DNA from 3 places in the Brachybacterium sp. 107 genome. Region 1 is predicted to be linked to each of the others. Evidence: riboswitches for the same ligand, from Rfam matches in the RefSeq annotation. Region 1 holds a riboswitch; each other region holds the start of a gene.
What was found. Region 1 has a riboswitch for thiamine pyrophosphate ahead of ACT3UL_RS13315 (bifunctional hydroxymethylpyrimidine kinase/phosphomethylpyrimidine kinase). Riboswitches for the same ligand answer to the same signal wherever they lie in the genome.
Positions count from the first base shown of each region.

Region 2: linked by a shared signal. The riboswitch ahead of thiC (phosphomethylpyrimidine synthase ThiC) and the one ahead of ACT3UL_RS13315 (bifunctional hydroxymethylpyrimidine kinase/phosphomethylpyrimidine kinase) in region 1 are both predicted to bind thiamine pyrophosphate.
Region 3: linked by a shared signal. The riboswitch ahead of ACT3UL_RS10065 (YkoF family thiamine/hydroxymethylpyrimidine-binding protein) and the one ahead of ACT3UL_RS13315 (bifunctional hydroxymethylpyrimidine kinase/phosphomethylpyrimidine kinase) in region 1 are both predicted to bind thiamine pyrophosphate.

Region 1 covers NZ_JBQSYW010000012.1:52,755-57,032, reverse strand. The annotation lists gene ACT3UL_RS13320 (MFS transporter) at 1-627, opposite strand, end outside; gene ACT3UL_RS13315 (bifunctional hydroxymethylpyrimidine kinase/phosphomethylpyrimidine kinase) at 624-2,258, opposite strand; TPP riboswitch at 2,283-2,376, opposite strand; gene ACT3UL_RS13310 (hypothetical protein) at 2,454-2,576, shown strand; gene ACT3UL_RS13305 (ABC transporter substrate-binding protein) at 2,582-3,907, opposite strand; gene glgP (alpha-glucan family phosphorylase) at 3,944-4,278, opposite strand, start outside.
Region 2 covers NZ_JBQSYW010000014.1:95,120-99,397, reverse strand. The annotation lists gene ACT3UL_RS14570 (alpha/beta hydrolase) at 1-281, opposite strand, end outside; gene ACT3UL_RS14565 (hypothetical protein) at 278-514, opposite strand; gene thiC (phosphomethylpyrimidine synthase ThiC) at 590-2,371, opposite strand; TPP riboswitch at 2,373-2,483, opposite strand; gene ACT3UL_RS14555 (sugar O-acetyltransferase) at 2,768-3,337, shown strand; gene ACT3UL_RS14550 (hypothetical protein) at 3,419-4,033, shown strand; gene ACT3UL_RS14545 (hypothetical protein) at 4,122-4,278, shown strand, end outside.
Region 3 covers NZ_JBQSYW010000007.1:131,564-135,841, reverse strand. The annotation lists gene ACT3UL_RS10075 (ATP-binding cassette domain-containing protein) at 1-502, opposite strand, end outside; gene ACT3UL_RS10070 (ECF transporter S component) at 492-1,127, opposite strand; gene ACT3UL_RS10065 (YkoF family thiamine/hydroxymethylpyrimidine-binding protein) at 1,124-1,894, opposite strand; TPP riboswitch at 1,933-2,041, opposite strand; gene ACT3UL_RS10060 (MBL fold metallo-hydrolase) at 2,175-2,939, shown strand; gene ACT3UL_RS10055 (MBL fold metallo-hydrolase) at 2,992-3,708, opposite strand; gene purS (phosphoribosylformylglycinamidine synthase subunit PurS) at 4,015-4,278, shown strand, end outside.

The DNA.
Region 1 (4,278 bases):
GATCAGCATGCCGAGCGAGGCGAGCGCCCCGAGCACGAACAGCAGCCGCCAGCCCCAGGCGGCGTAGGCATCCGGCCCGAGGATCACCAGCAGCATCGCGACGGCGAAGGCGATGCTCGCCTGCGCCCAGGGGGCCATCGAGAGGATGAGACCGCTCATCAGCCCGCGGCGGCGCGGCCTCGACCACTCCATAGCCAGCGGGATCGCGGCGGAGTACTCGCCGGCCACGAAGATGCCGCCGAGGAACCGCAGGGCCAGGATCAGCCCGATCGTGCCAGCCCCGAGCACCTCGTGGGTGGGCATGGCGGCGATCGCGAGCGCGCACGCGGCGGTTCCGGCGATCGCGACCCGGGTGGTGCGGGTGCGCCCGAGCCGATCGGAGATGCGACCGAAGACGATGCCACCGATCGGCCGACCGAACAGCATCGCGACGACGATCAGGGAGCCCGTCGAGGCCGCCGCCGCCGCCGGACCGGCGAGCACGATCATCGCGGGGGCCAGCGCCGCGAGCGGGAGGAACACATGGATGTTGTCGATCCAGTTGCCGACCACTCCGGCCCGCAGTGCTGCCCGCCCCTGGGGAGGGAGTCGCTCGACATCGGATCGGGACGCTGCGAGGGCGCTCACCGTGCCCCATCCAGTGCGAGGTCGCGGAGGCTCTGCGCAGCCGGTTCCCCCAGGCGCAGCGCCTGCTCGAAGAACTCCAGCTCGTGACGGCATGCGACGAGAAAGGCGCGCAGAGCAGCGGAACGGGCCACCGGCGAGGCAGCGGCGAACTCCTGTTCGACCAGGTCGAGTGCCCCCTGCGTCGCGGTGACGAAGTCGGGATCGCGGTAGGTATCGAGCCAGTCCGCATACGGGTGGTCGCTCGGGACGGCCGGCAGCATGGCCCCGGTCTGGGCGTAGAGCCAGTAGCAGGGCAGCACGGCGGCCGCGGCGACGACCCGGTCCTCGCCGCGCGTCGTGGCCAGCAGGAAGTTGGTATAGGCACTGGTCACGGGCGAGATCTCGGGTTCCTCGCGGTCGCCGTTCCAGCTGCGGTGCAGGGCGGACTCGACCGTGAGGCAGTTCGCGGCGCCGTGCGCCCAGAACACCTGGGCTCCGGGGTCGCTCGAGGCTGCGGACAACGCTGCGAGCGCCCGGGAGTACCGGCGCAGATACAGCGCGTCCTGGGCGAGGTAGAAGGAGAACTCCCGGTCGGGAAGGCTGCCGTCGACCAGGGCACGCACGAAGTCCGAGTCCGCGACGGCACGCGCAAGGGGCTCCCCCGCCGCCCAGAGGGCACGCGTCCAGGGACCGGCCGGCGCGACGGCCGGCTCGACGGCGGACTCGAATGCGCCGGCCTCGGAGGGGGCTGAGGTGCCCGCGCGGAGACCGACTTCAACGAGGGCCTGCATGCCCTCCGGGCTCACGAGCCTCGCCGGGATCCGGCCAGGCACGAGCCAGGGCGTCGACTCCCCCGCCGCCTGGAGCCGACGGGCGCGGTGGGAATGGTCCACGGGACCGTGGCCTGTGCCGACGCGCAGCGCCTCCCCGTGGGCGATCGCCTCATGGAGCCACTGCGTGGCCCAGGTGAGAGCCGCCTGCGGGGCGTCGCCGCCTGCCAGCCGGGTGGCGAGCGCCGAGGCCAAGGAGCATCCGGTGCCGTGGGTGCTGGTCGAGGTCAGGCGCGCCGAGTCGACCCGATGCTCGAGGCCATCGGGTTCCACCCACGTGTTCGTCACCAGCGGGGCCTGGAGATGACCCGTCTTCACCACCACGGCGACCCCGGTCCGGGCGGCCCACTGCCGGGCCTGCTCGAGGGCTTCCTGCTCGTCGGCCGCGCGCTCTGCGCCCGTCAGTCGGGCGAGCTCCTCGATGTTCGGGGTGACCGCGGTGGCTCGGGCACAGAAGTCGATCATCGCCTGCTCCGCGTCGGGCTCCAGGAGGCTGTCCCCGCTGGTCGCGACCATCACCGGATCCACCACCAGGATCTGCTGCGGGTGCTCGTCGAGCCAGGCGGAGACGGTCGCGATGATCGCGGCGGTGCCGAGCATCCCGGTCTTGACCGCGTCGATCTGCACGTCATCGCTCACGGCGCGCAGCTGCTGGTCGAGGAACGCGACCGGCGGCACGTGGATGTCGCGCACCCCGCGGGTGTTCTGGGCGACCAGCGCGGTCACCACGCTCATGCCGTAGCCGCCGGCCGCGGTGATGGATTTGAGGTCCGCGGCGGTGCCGGCTCCTCCGGAGGGGTCGGTGCCGGCGATCGACAGCACGCGGGGAATTCGGGCAGGGTACGACGGAGCCACTGAGGACATCCCTTCGCTAGTACGAACTAGATCAGGTTCCACGGGTGTGATCTCAGCGCCGGACGGCGCACCCCGTGTCCGCGGGCCAGTATAGGCAGGCCGGCGGTCCACCCTGAAATGGGTCCGTCAGCGCCGCAGGCAGCATTCTGGGAGCCCGGAGAGGTGCATCAGACCTGGGCGGGCACGGACATGGTCGTCGTGATCGTCGAGACCGCGGGCCGCCTAGTGCCCGATGAGCTCTTCGTCGAGGTTCCTGCCGCCCGCGACGGCCCTGCCATGGGCTGAGCGGATCAACCCGAGGCGGCCGTCGCCGCGTCCTGGGCCTCCGGCAGCGCGTCGGCGGCGGTCGCCTTGCCGGTGAAGACCTCGGCGATGAGCGGGAGCGCGGCCCCTGTGCCCTCTGCCGACCGGTTCCCGGTCTCCGGGAGGGCCACGTCGTCGGGCGCCTCCGCGAGGAGGGAGACATCCACGCCGCCGGCCTTCCATTCCTCCTGCCAGACGCTGTGCAGGTCGCGGTGGGCCGGGATGCCGAGGCGGTTCTCCGCGAGCGGTCGCTGTCCCTCGACGCTCCCCAGCCAGCTCAGCAGCTTCCCGATCGCCTCCTCGCGCTCATCGTCGTCGTCGGGCGTGATCCCGACCGCCGCGACCGCATGCACCAGGGGGTGGGATCCCTCCGTCCCGGCGACCGGCGGATTGACGGACCAGGGGAACGCGTCCTTGATCCCGTCGGCGAGGACATGGAGGTCGTAGGTCCCCGTCTGCAGCAGACCGAGCTTGCCGTCCACGAACTGGCTCTGGCACAAGGCCTCGTCGGCGACCGCTTCGGCGCCGTCGGGCGCGAGATGGCCCGCCGCGAGGTCCGCGAGGTACTGCACGGCCTCGATCCCCTCCGGCGAGGCGAAGGTGAAGGTGCCCTCCTCGTCCTGCCATGCACCTCCGTGGCCGGCGATGAAGGGGCCCAGCACCGCCGAGCGGTCCGGGTGCGCGCTGAACCCGAACGCCGCGCGGGCGGCGGCGTCGAACCCGTCGTCTCCGGGATGCAAGCCCTCACCGTCCACGGTGATCTCGCGCGCGAGGTCGCGCAGGCCGTCCGACTCGGCGCCGGGCTCGAAACTCAGCTCCGCGGCGTCCCCTCCTGCGGCGTCGACGAGCTCCTGGTGGGCGACCAGGATGCTCTGGTCCCAGATCTGGGGCACGCCCCACAGGGCCTCGTCGATCCGGTAGAGATCGGTGGCGGTCTTCTCCCACTGCGCGGCGGCGTCGCCCACGACCTCGCCGATCTCGAGCAGCTGCCCGCTGGCATGGGCCTCCGCGAGATTCGCCGTGTTCATCCACAGCACATCCGGCAGGGACTCCCCCGCGACATCCAGCGGGAGCTGCTTCCAGTAGTCGTCCCAGCCGATCACCTCGACGTGCACGTCGATGCCGGACTCCTTCGTGAAGGCCGCCAGGGACGTCTCGTAGGCCGAGGCCGCGGCGTCGTCCCACACCCGCATCCGCAGGGTGTCGGCGTCATCGACGTCCAGGGGCGTCTCCTCGGAGCACCCGGTGAGGGCCCCGATCCCGGCCACCCCCATCGCCGCGGAGGAGAGCAGGAGCTGACGACGAGTCGGCACGGGGTCGGGACCTTCCGTTCGGGTGCTGCGGACTGCTCAGGCGGTCGCGACCAGCCCGAGCTCTGCACGGTGCGCGAGCACCGGATGCTGCGGGGTGACCCGCACGGTGTATCCCACCTCGCCGGGGACGGAGAGCGCAAGGCGAGCAGTCCAACGGCCGTCCTCCTCACGCTGCAGCGGGATCAGGTGGGCGTCGATGATCTCATCATCGACGCCGACCGTACCCAGGACCGCCTCGACGAGGACGTCCTCATCGCGCAGGCCGCCGAGGTCCACCTCGGCGACGAGGGAGATCTCGGCGCCGCTGGACACCGCACCGTCCGCGGCGCCCTCGAGGGACACCGCCGTGACGCGCACGCCGGACCAGGCCG
Region 2 (4,278 bases), on a different contig from region 1:
TAGCGTGCGTCGGCGATCTTCTCCGGGGTCGATAAGCGGTCCTCGCTGCCGGCGAGGCTCAGCACGGGCAGTTCCCTCTCGGAGAGATCGTTCGCGCAGTAGGAGCCCAGCAGCAGGAGGGCATCGGCGTCCGGCGCGACCTGGCAGGCGCGCACCCCGCCCGGGGAGTGCCCGCCCACGATCCAGGTGCCCACCTCGGGCAGGTCGGCGGTGAACGTGTCCAGACCGCGCCGATCGAACAGCGACAGGTGCAGCCACGGCTTCACGACCACCACGGTCATGTTCTGTTCGGTCCGGAGGACCCGGTCCCCGCGGGCTGCAGGATCAGTGAGGCACTCGACTCGGTGACTCTGATCCCGGAGTCCTCGAGGACCTGCCCGACCGGCTCCGGCTCCGCCTCCATGATCTCGAACCGGCTCCACACCAGGAGCGCTGCGACGGCGAGCACCACGAGTGCGAGCAGCACGACGAGCAGGCGGAGCGCCCAGCGGCGGGCCGGACGGGCGGTGGTCATGGACCCACGGTAGGGCACCCGCGTCTCGACCACGTTCTCGATCTCGTCCTCGCCGGGCCGGCCCGCCGGATGCCGTCAGCCATCGCTCCCGGAACCCGCGGGCAACGACGGGTCCGGCAGGTACACGGTGCCGCCCGCCTCGCGGAACTCGCGAGCCTTCGCCTCCATACCGGCCCGGGCGATCTCCGCCTGCTCCGCGGCGTCGCCGTAGGTGTCGCGGATGTCCTGGGACAGCCGCATCGAACAGAACTTCGGGCCGCACATCGAGCAGAAGTGCGCGGTCTTCGCGGGTTCCGCCGGCAGGGTCTCGTCGTGGTACTCCTGCGCGAGCTGCGGATCCAGGGACAGCCCGAACTGGTCGCGCCACCGGAACTCGAAACGCGCCTTCGACAGGGCGTCGTCCCGGGCGATCGCCCCGGGATGCCCCTTGGCGACGTCGGCCGCATGGGCCGCGATCTTGTAGGTGATCACCCCGGTCTTCACGTCATCGCGATCCGGCAGCCCCAGATGCTCCTTGGGAGTGACGTAGCAGAGCATCGCGGTGCCATAGCGGGCGATCTCCGTGGCGCCGATCGCCGAGGTGATGTGGTCGTACGCCGGGGCGATGTCGGTGACCAGCGGACCCAGCGTGTAGAACGGCGCGCCGTGGCACAGCTCCTGCTGCCGCTCCACGTTCTCGCGCACCAGGTGCAGCGGGATGTGTCCGGGCCCCTCGACCATCACCTGCACATCGTGCTCCCAGGCCCGCTCGGTGAGCTCGGCGAGGGTGTCGAGCTCTGCGAACTGGGCGGCATCGTTCGCGTCGGCGAGGGAGCCCGGCCGCAGCCCGTCGCCCAGCGAGAAGGACACGTCGTAGCGGGCGAAGATCTCGCACAGCTCGTCGAAGTGCTCGTACAGGAAGTTCTCGCGGTGATGGGCCAGGCACCAGCCGGCCAGGATGGACCCGCCACGCGAGACGATCCCGGTGACCCTGTTCGCGGTCAGCGGCACGTACCGCAGCAGCACCCCGGCGTGGATGGTCATGTAGTCCACGCCCTGCTCGCACTGCTCGATCACGGTGTCGCGGAAGATCTCCCAGGTCAGCGCATTCGCCTCCCCGTCGACCTTCTCGAGCGCCTGGTAGATCGGCACCGTCCCGATGGGCACCGGAGAATTGCGCAGCAGCCACTCGCGGGTGGTGTGGATGTCGTCCCCGGTGGACAGGTCCATGACCGTGTCCGCGCCCCAGCGGGTGGCCCATTCGAGCTTGGAGACCTCCTCGGCGATCGACGAGGTCACCGCCGAGTTGCCGATGTTCGCGTTGATCTTCACCAGGAAGGCCTTCCCGATGATCATCGGCTCCGCCTCCGGATGGTTCACGTTCGCCGGGAGGATCGCGCGGCCTGCGGCGAGCTCGCTGCGCACCAGCTCGACGTCGCAGTTCTCCCGCAGGGCGACGTAGCGCATCTCCGGGGTGATCTCGCCGCGCCGGGCATAGTGCATCTGCGTGACCCGGGTGCCGACGGGGGAGCGCAGCGGGGCGCGACGGGCACCGCGCCATTCGGCGCTAGCCTCGCCCCGACGCACGGCGCCGCGGCCGTCATCGGCGAGGGCGCGGTCTCGGCCCGCGTATGCCTGGACGTCACCGCGCTCGGCGATCCAGGTCTCCCGCATCGGCGGCAGCCCCACCTCCGGTACGCAGCCGGGACCGGCAGTGCGGTACACCGCCAGAGGAGGGTTCGCCGTGCCGTCGGGGGCATCGTCCTGGAGGACCCGGGTGATGGGCACACGGATGCCATGGGCAGGATCCTCGAGCACGTCGAGGCGGTGGGTGGGGTAGTTCTCGGGTCGTGCGAACTTCTCAGGGCGTGCGGACATAGCGCTGCGCTCTCCTTCTTCCTTCGCCGGCATTATCCGGGGCAGGTTCATTCGGTACTCGGACAGCGACAGTCCGATCTCAGCCCGTTGCATCGGGCACCCGAGGGATCGGCGACGATAGTAGCACCCGTCTCGACCGTGAGGATGCTCGAGCGGCTCGCCGCTGCCTCCCCTCGCGGTCGCCGGCCGCGAGGGGAGGCAGTGGATCTGGTGTGGCGCGTGCGAACGGTCCGGACTGCGATCCCGGAGTGGGGGAGGTGGGCCTGGTCGGCGACGAGGTGCCCTGCCCGTCGGCCTGGAGCGTCAGGACGGTCGAGCGTCCGCGCAGGCAGTGTTGGCTACGCTGGGAGTCGCGGCGCTGCCACCCCGGCGCGACCCTCCGTGGAAGGCGGCCCCATGACCCTCACCGACCTGCTGGACGCCCTCGATTCCGGCCAGGCCATCCCGGCGAACTCCCCGTTGCACGCGGTCATGCACGCCACCAGCCAGGAGGCGCTGAAGGTCACCGGAGAGCTCAACGGCGGCTATCACGAACCCTCCCGGGTGCGAGAGCTGCTCGCCGAGCTCACCGGCCGTGAGATCGACGAGAGCGTCACCCTGTTCCCGCCCTTCACCTCCGACTTCGGCAAGAACATCCACCTGGGCAAGCGCGTGTTCCTCAACGCCGGCTGCCGCTTCCAGGACCAGGGCGGGCTGCACATCGGCGACGACTGCCTCATCGGGCACAACACCGTGATCGCCACCCTGAACCACGATCTCGCCCCGAGCCGCCGCGGCGACCTCCACCCGGCCCCCGTGACGATCGGGAACAACGTGTGGATCGGCGCGAACGTGACGATCCTGCCCGGCGTCACCATCGGGGACGACGCCGTCATCGCCGCCGCCTCCGTCGTCACCAAGGACGTGCCGGCGAAAGCGCTCGTCGTCGGTTCGCCGGCCCGGGTGATCAGGACCGTCGAGGACTGAGAGCTACGCGCCGAAGGCCGTCGCCTCGCAGCGACGGGATGGCACCCATCAATTGGCGGGTGCCCCGCTACCTTGGGGCTTATGGCTCTTGAATTCCAGCGTTCGACGATCGCGGCTGTGCGCGCCGCGCTGCCCGAGCACCAGGTGATCGAGAAGCCACCCACACCGGCGTGGCTGAACCGGCCCGGATCGACCGACTGCGGAGACGCGTGGCCCCTGGTGAGAACGATCTACCGCCAATTGGCTGCGGCGGACCTCCCGGAAGTCATGCCCCCACGGGAACGGCGCAGCCTCGATGCAGTCATTCTCGGCCCCGACGGGCACAGCCGCATTCTCGAGGTCGACGAGACACAGCATTTCAATGAATTCCGTGCGCTCACCCTTCAGCCCTACCCGGCCTCTGCACGGACCGCGTTCGATCGACAGGACTGGATCGATCGCTCGCGGGCCAAGACGCGGCTCGAGGGCGGCGGTTTCGGGGCGCGGAAGCCTCCGCTCTTTCCTGGCCAGCACGGCCGTCATCGGCAGCGGGCGTTCCGTGATGCGCTTGCTGATCTGCTTCCGCCCCTCCATGGCTGGGAGCCGACGCTGCGCATCCACCACGGCGAAGCACAGAGCTGGATAGACGACGTGGACGCCCCGGGGCGGATGCGAGAGCTGCTCGCCGAGAAGCTGCCTCGGGAACAGAACTCCTAGGAAGCACCCCGGGCGTTGACTGCGGCGTCGCCATCGGTGGACGACACTGAGGGAACCCACCGCCTGCCACCGAGAGAAGGACCGCACCATGCCCGTCGAAATGGGACTCTGGCGAATCGATGGAGATCGACCCCGTCGACTTCCGGCTGCGACCCTGCCCAGCGAGGCGACCCTCGAGGACTTCCTGGAACATGACCCATCCCTGCTCGGAACACCGCTGCTGGTCATCGGCCGACAGGTGCGCA
Region 3 (4,278 bases), on a different contig from region 1:
GCTGCCCGCCCGAGAGTGTCGAGGCCTTCCGCGCGACGAGGTCCCCGGCGTCGGCGGCGATCAGCGCCCCGTGCACCCGTTCCCCGATCTGCGCGGCCGGCACGCGACGGTTCTCCAGCGGCAGGGCCACGTCGTCGGCCACATCGGGCAGGCAGACCCCGCTGGCCGGGTCCTGTCCCAGATATCCGACGACGCGTGAGGTCGTGACCACACCGTCGACCACCGGGTCGATCCCGCCCACGCGCACGCTCCCGGTGACGCAGCCGTGCTGATGCGAGGGGACGGCGCCGGCGAGAGTGCGCAGCAACGTCGACTTCCCCGCGCCGCTCGGGCCGAGCAGCAGCACGTGGTCCCCGGCCGCGAGGGTGCCGCTCCACGGCCCGACCCCGTCCCCCGAGGGCAGCACCACCTCGAGCTCCTCGGCCTTGAGGAGCGCGGCGGAGGGGTTCGAGGCAGGGCCCGCCGCGCCCCTCGGCCCGCCGTGGACGGTCTCAGCGGACACGACGCTCCACGGCTGCCTGTGCGTCGAGCGGTGCGGCTCCGATCGCGAAGTCGTCGAGCACGCCCGTTCTCCGCAGGGCGCCGACGATGGTCCTCGCGAGCAGCCCGCCGAGCACGATCCCCGACAGCACCTGCACACCCAGGCGCAGCTCGAGCAGATCCTGCCCGTACCAGCCCATCCGATACGCGGTCCAGAAGAACACGAGCCCGGCGCCGAGGGCGCCCGACGCGGCGAACACGCCCCAGCCGAAACGGCGGTACCTGGTCAGGGCGAAGGGCAGCTCGCTGCCGATGCCCTGCAGCAGCGCCGAGAGCACCAGCAGCGGGCCGACCGGGCTGCCGAGGAACACCACCTCGACGACCGCGGCGATCAGCTCCGCCAGGATGCCGCTGCCCGGTCGCCGGAGGATCGCCACGGCGATCGGCCCCACGAGCAGCCAGGATCCGAACAGGACGTGCTGGGCGAGATCGCCCGCGGGGCCCATGGCGATCGCAAGGCCGTTCCATGCCTGGACGAAGATCCAGTACAGGAAGCCGAACACGACGCCGAGCACGACGACCAGCACGATCTCCCGCAGAGTGAAGCGGGCGCGCCTCCGGGACGGGGCTTCCTGCATCGCGGTCATCGCGTCACCTCGTCCAGGGTGCGCGTCGCGTCCAGGGTGCGCGTCGCGTGCGAGGGGCTGTTCAGCGAGATCGTGAGGTGGCTCGTCACGTGCTGGACGCCGCGTCCCACCAGCAGCCATCCGGCGATCGCCGTGGCCAGGACGTCGCCGACGTCGCCCTCGAGACGGGTCACGAAGTGCTCGGAGCCCCGGAAGGTCCCCAGCTCGCGGGCGTGATCGATCGCCGCGTAGATGTCCCGCATGTGGTCCGGGAGCGTGCCATCGGCGAGCACCTGATCGGCCAGCGGGTACAGAGCCCATTCCGCCGCGGCGTAGCGGCCTGTGCGGCGGGGCTCCGGCACGTCCGTTGCACGGGGTCCGGCCCCGCCGGGCAGCTCGCAGGCCACCTCCCCCGGGCATCCCCGGGACAGGAGCACGGAGATCGTGGCGTGGTGCTCGGTGCGGGCGAGATCCTCGGCGAGATCGATGAGATAGCGCTGCAGGTGCACCTCATGGCCGCCGATGTAGGTGGAGACGTCGCCGGTCTCGCGCACGAGGCCGGTCCCGTCGAGGCGTGAGAGGACGTCGAGCAGGAGCGGCGCGTAGTCGTCCGCCATCACGGCGACGGTCACCCGGGCGCCCACGCCGAACCCGAGCGGCGTCGCCGTGGGATCGGGGGAATCAGCGAGATCAATGGGGTCGACGGGATCGGCGGGATCAGTGGGGTCGGCGGGATTCTCCGGGACTGCGGGCGGGGCGCCGACGGATGCGACACACGCTGAGGTCATGGTCCGTGCCTTTCACGAAGGGCACGGGCACGCGGCGGATCTCGCCCGGCGGAGCTTCCTGCGCCGGCATGATCCGGGTCAGGTTCTACGGTCGGAGTTGGAGAACTCCCTCTCAGCCCGGCCTACCGGACTCCCGTGCACGGGGCCACTGTAGACGGGACCGCGGGCTCACCGACGGCCACGTTCACAGAACCCGTCGCCCGGGCCCTGGAGCGGTCGCGCGCGGCTGATACTTTCGGGGCCGGAACTCCAGGAGGGGAGCACAAGGATCGTGGGAAAGATGCAGATCCACGCCATTGCCGACGATGTCTTCATGGTCTCGGGGATCGCCTCGAACTGGACGCTGGTGCGAGAGGGCCGTGACCTCACCCTGATCGATGCGGGCTATCCGAAGGATCTGGGCGCCGTGATCGCCGCCGTCGAGCACATCGGGAACAGGGTGGAGGACATCCGGGGTGCCTTGATCACTCACGCCCATGTCGACCATGTGGGCGCTCTCCCGCAGCTGCAGGAGATCCATCGATTCCCGCTCCACGCCCATGAGCACGAACTGCCCATGCTCCGCGGCGAGGCCCATGAGCAGGCCACGGCCGCGGACGTCCTGCCGCAGTGCTGGCGGCCGCGCACGGCGCTCTGGACGCTCACCCTCCTGCGCGCCGGTGCGCTGTCCTCGATCCGGCTGCCGCAGACGCAGGCCGTGAGGACCGGTACGGCGCTGGATCTCCCGGGGGCCCCGGTCGCCCTGGCCTGCCCCGGGCACACCTCGGGCCACACCATCTACCACCTGCCGAGGGCAGGCGTCGTGCTCACCGGCGACGCGCTGATCACCGGGCATCCCGTCACCTCGCGCGTCGGGCCGCAGCTGCTGCCGGCGCTGACCGCCCACGATCCGGTCGGGCTCTACGACACCCTGGGCAGCATCGCGCAGATCGACGCCGACACCCTCGTCCCCGGTCACGGACCGGTCTGGCGCGGTCGGATGCGGGCAGCCGTCGCCGAAGCGCGCGCCTCGGCAGCGCCCGTCTTCACACGCCCTCGGCCCTGACCACCAGGTGCCAGGACGGCGGGACCGGCACCTTCCGTTCAGAGCTCAGAGCTCAGAGCTCGACGACGCCGTCCTCCGGCCAGTCGCGCACCTCGGTGCCCTCGGGCGAGAGCGCACCGGACTGGCGCAGGTAGATCGACCGGCCGCCCTCGCTGGCCACCGCATCGTGGACCGGCAGAGCCAGACGCGGGCGCACCGCGCGCAGGAAGTCGATGGTCTCGGACATCTTGGACCACGGCGCCACCACGGCGAAGGCCAGGGCGTCGATGCCGTGGAACTCCTGCAGGGGCTCCAACGAATCCCCCGTGATCCCGAGCTGCGGCCCGCCCCCGGCGGAGAGCACGAGGCCCACGTTGCCCACGCGCGGGATGTCGGGATGGATGATGGCGTGCTGACCGCCTGCCGCGACGATCCGCAGCGCCTCGCGACCGTCCAGTGCTGGGAACTCATGAGCCTCGCCCGCGCTGAGCGGCAGCAGGCGCTCGGTCGAGACCGCGGCGCCGTCCTCGCTGCTCTCGGCGAGCTGCGCGGCCGTCTCCGGCTCGGCGATCACGACCGCCTGCGCGCTCGCAGCCAGGACGTGGTCCAGCAGGCCGCGGTCGAGATGATCAGGATGCTGATGCGTGACGGCGACGGCGTCGACGCCCGCGAGCACCTCGGTGCCCAGCGTTCGCACGGCCTCGCCGCTGAAGATGCCGGGGTCCACGAGAACCCTCCGCCCGGCCATCTCGACGAGCAGGCAGGAATGGACGAGGTGACGGATCTTCATGGCTGCCTCCGGAGTCTGCGGAATCGGGTGCCCCCACCGTACGACCACGGGACCACCACGCCAATGCCCTGCAGATCCGGCTCGGTCTCCCTGCGGAACCGGTTCGAGTTTCCTGCGGAACCGGTTCGAACCCCCGGCGGATCCGGTTCGCGTGGGCACTGCCCCGCCGACGGGCCACGGCTCGGTACGATGGGGGCGTCGGCACCGATCCGTCGGTGAGCCCGGGATCCATTCCCGCCCCGCCCTGCAGATTCATCCCGTCCGGCCCGCCCCCGAGCGCGGCCGTCGTCCTCCAGGAGAACGCCCATGCCCCGCGTCGTGGTCCATGTCATGCCGAAGCCGGAGATCCTCGACCCCCAGGGCAAGGCCGTCGCCGCAGCCCTGCCCCGCCTGGGCTTCGAGGGCATCAGCTCCGTGCGCCAGGGCAAGCGGTTCGAGCTCGAGGTCGAGGGCGAGGTCACCGACGAGGTGCTCGCCTCCCTCCGCGAAGTCGCCACCACCTTGCTGTCCAACCCCGTGATCGAGGACGTCATCGCCCTCGAAGTCGAGGACCCTGCCGCGGAGGGCCAG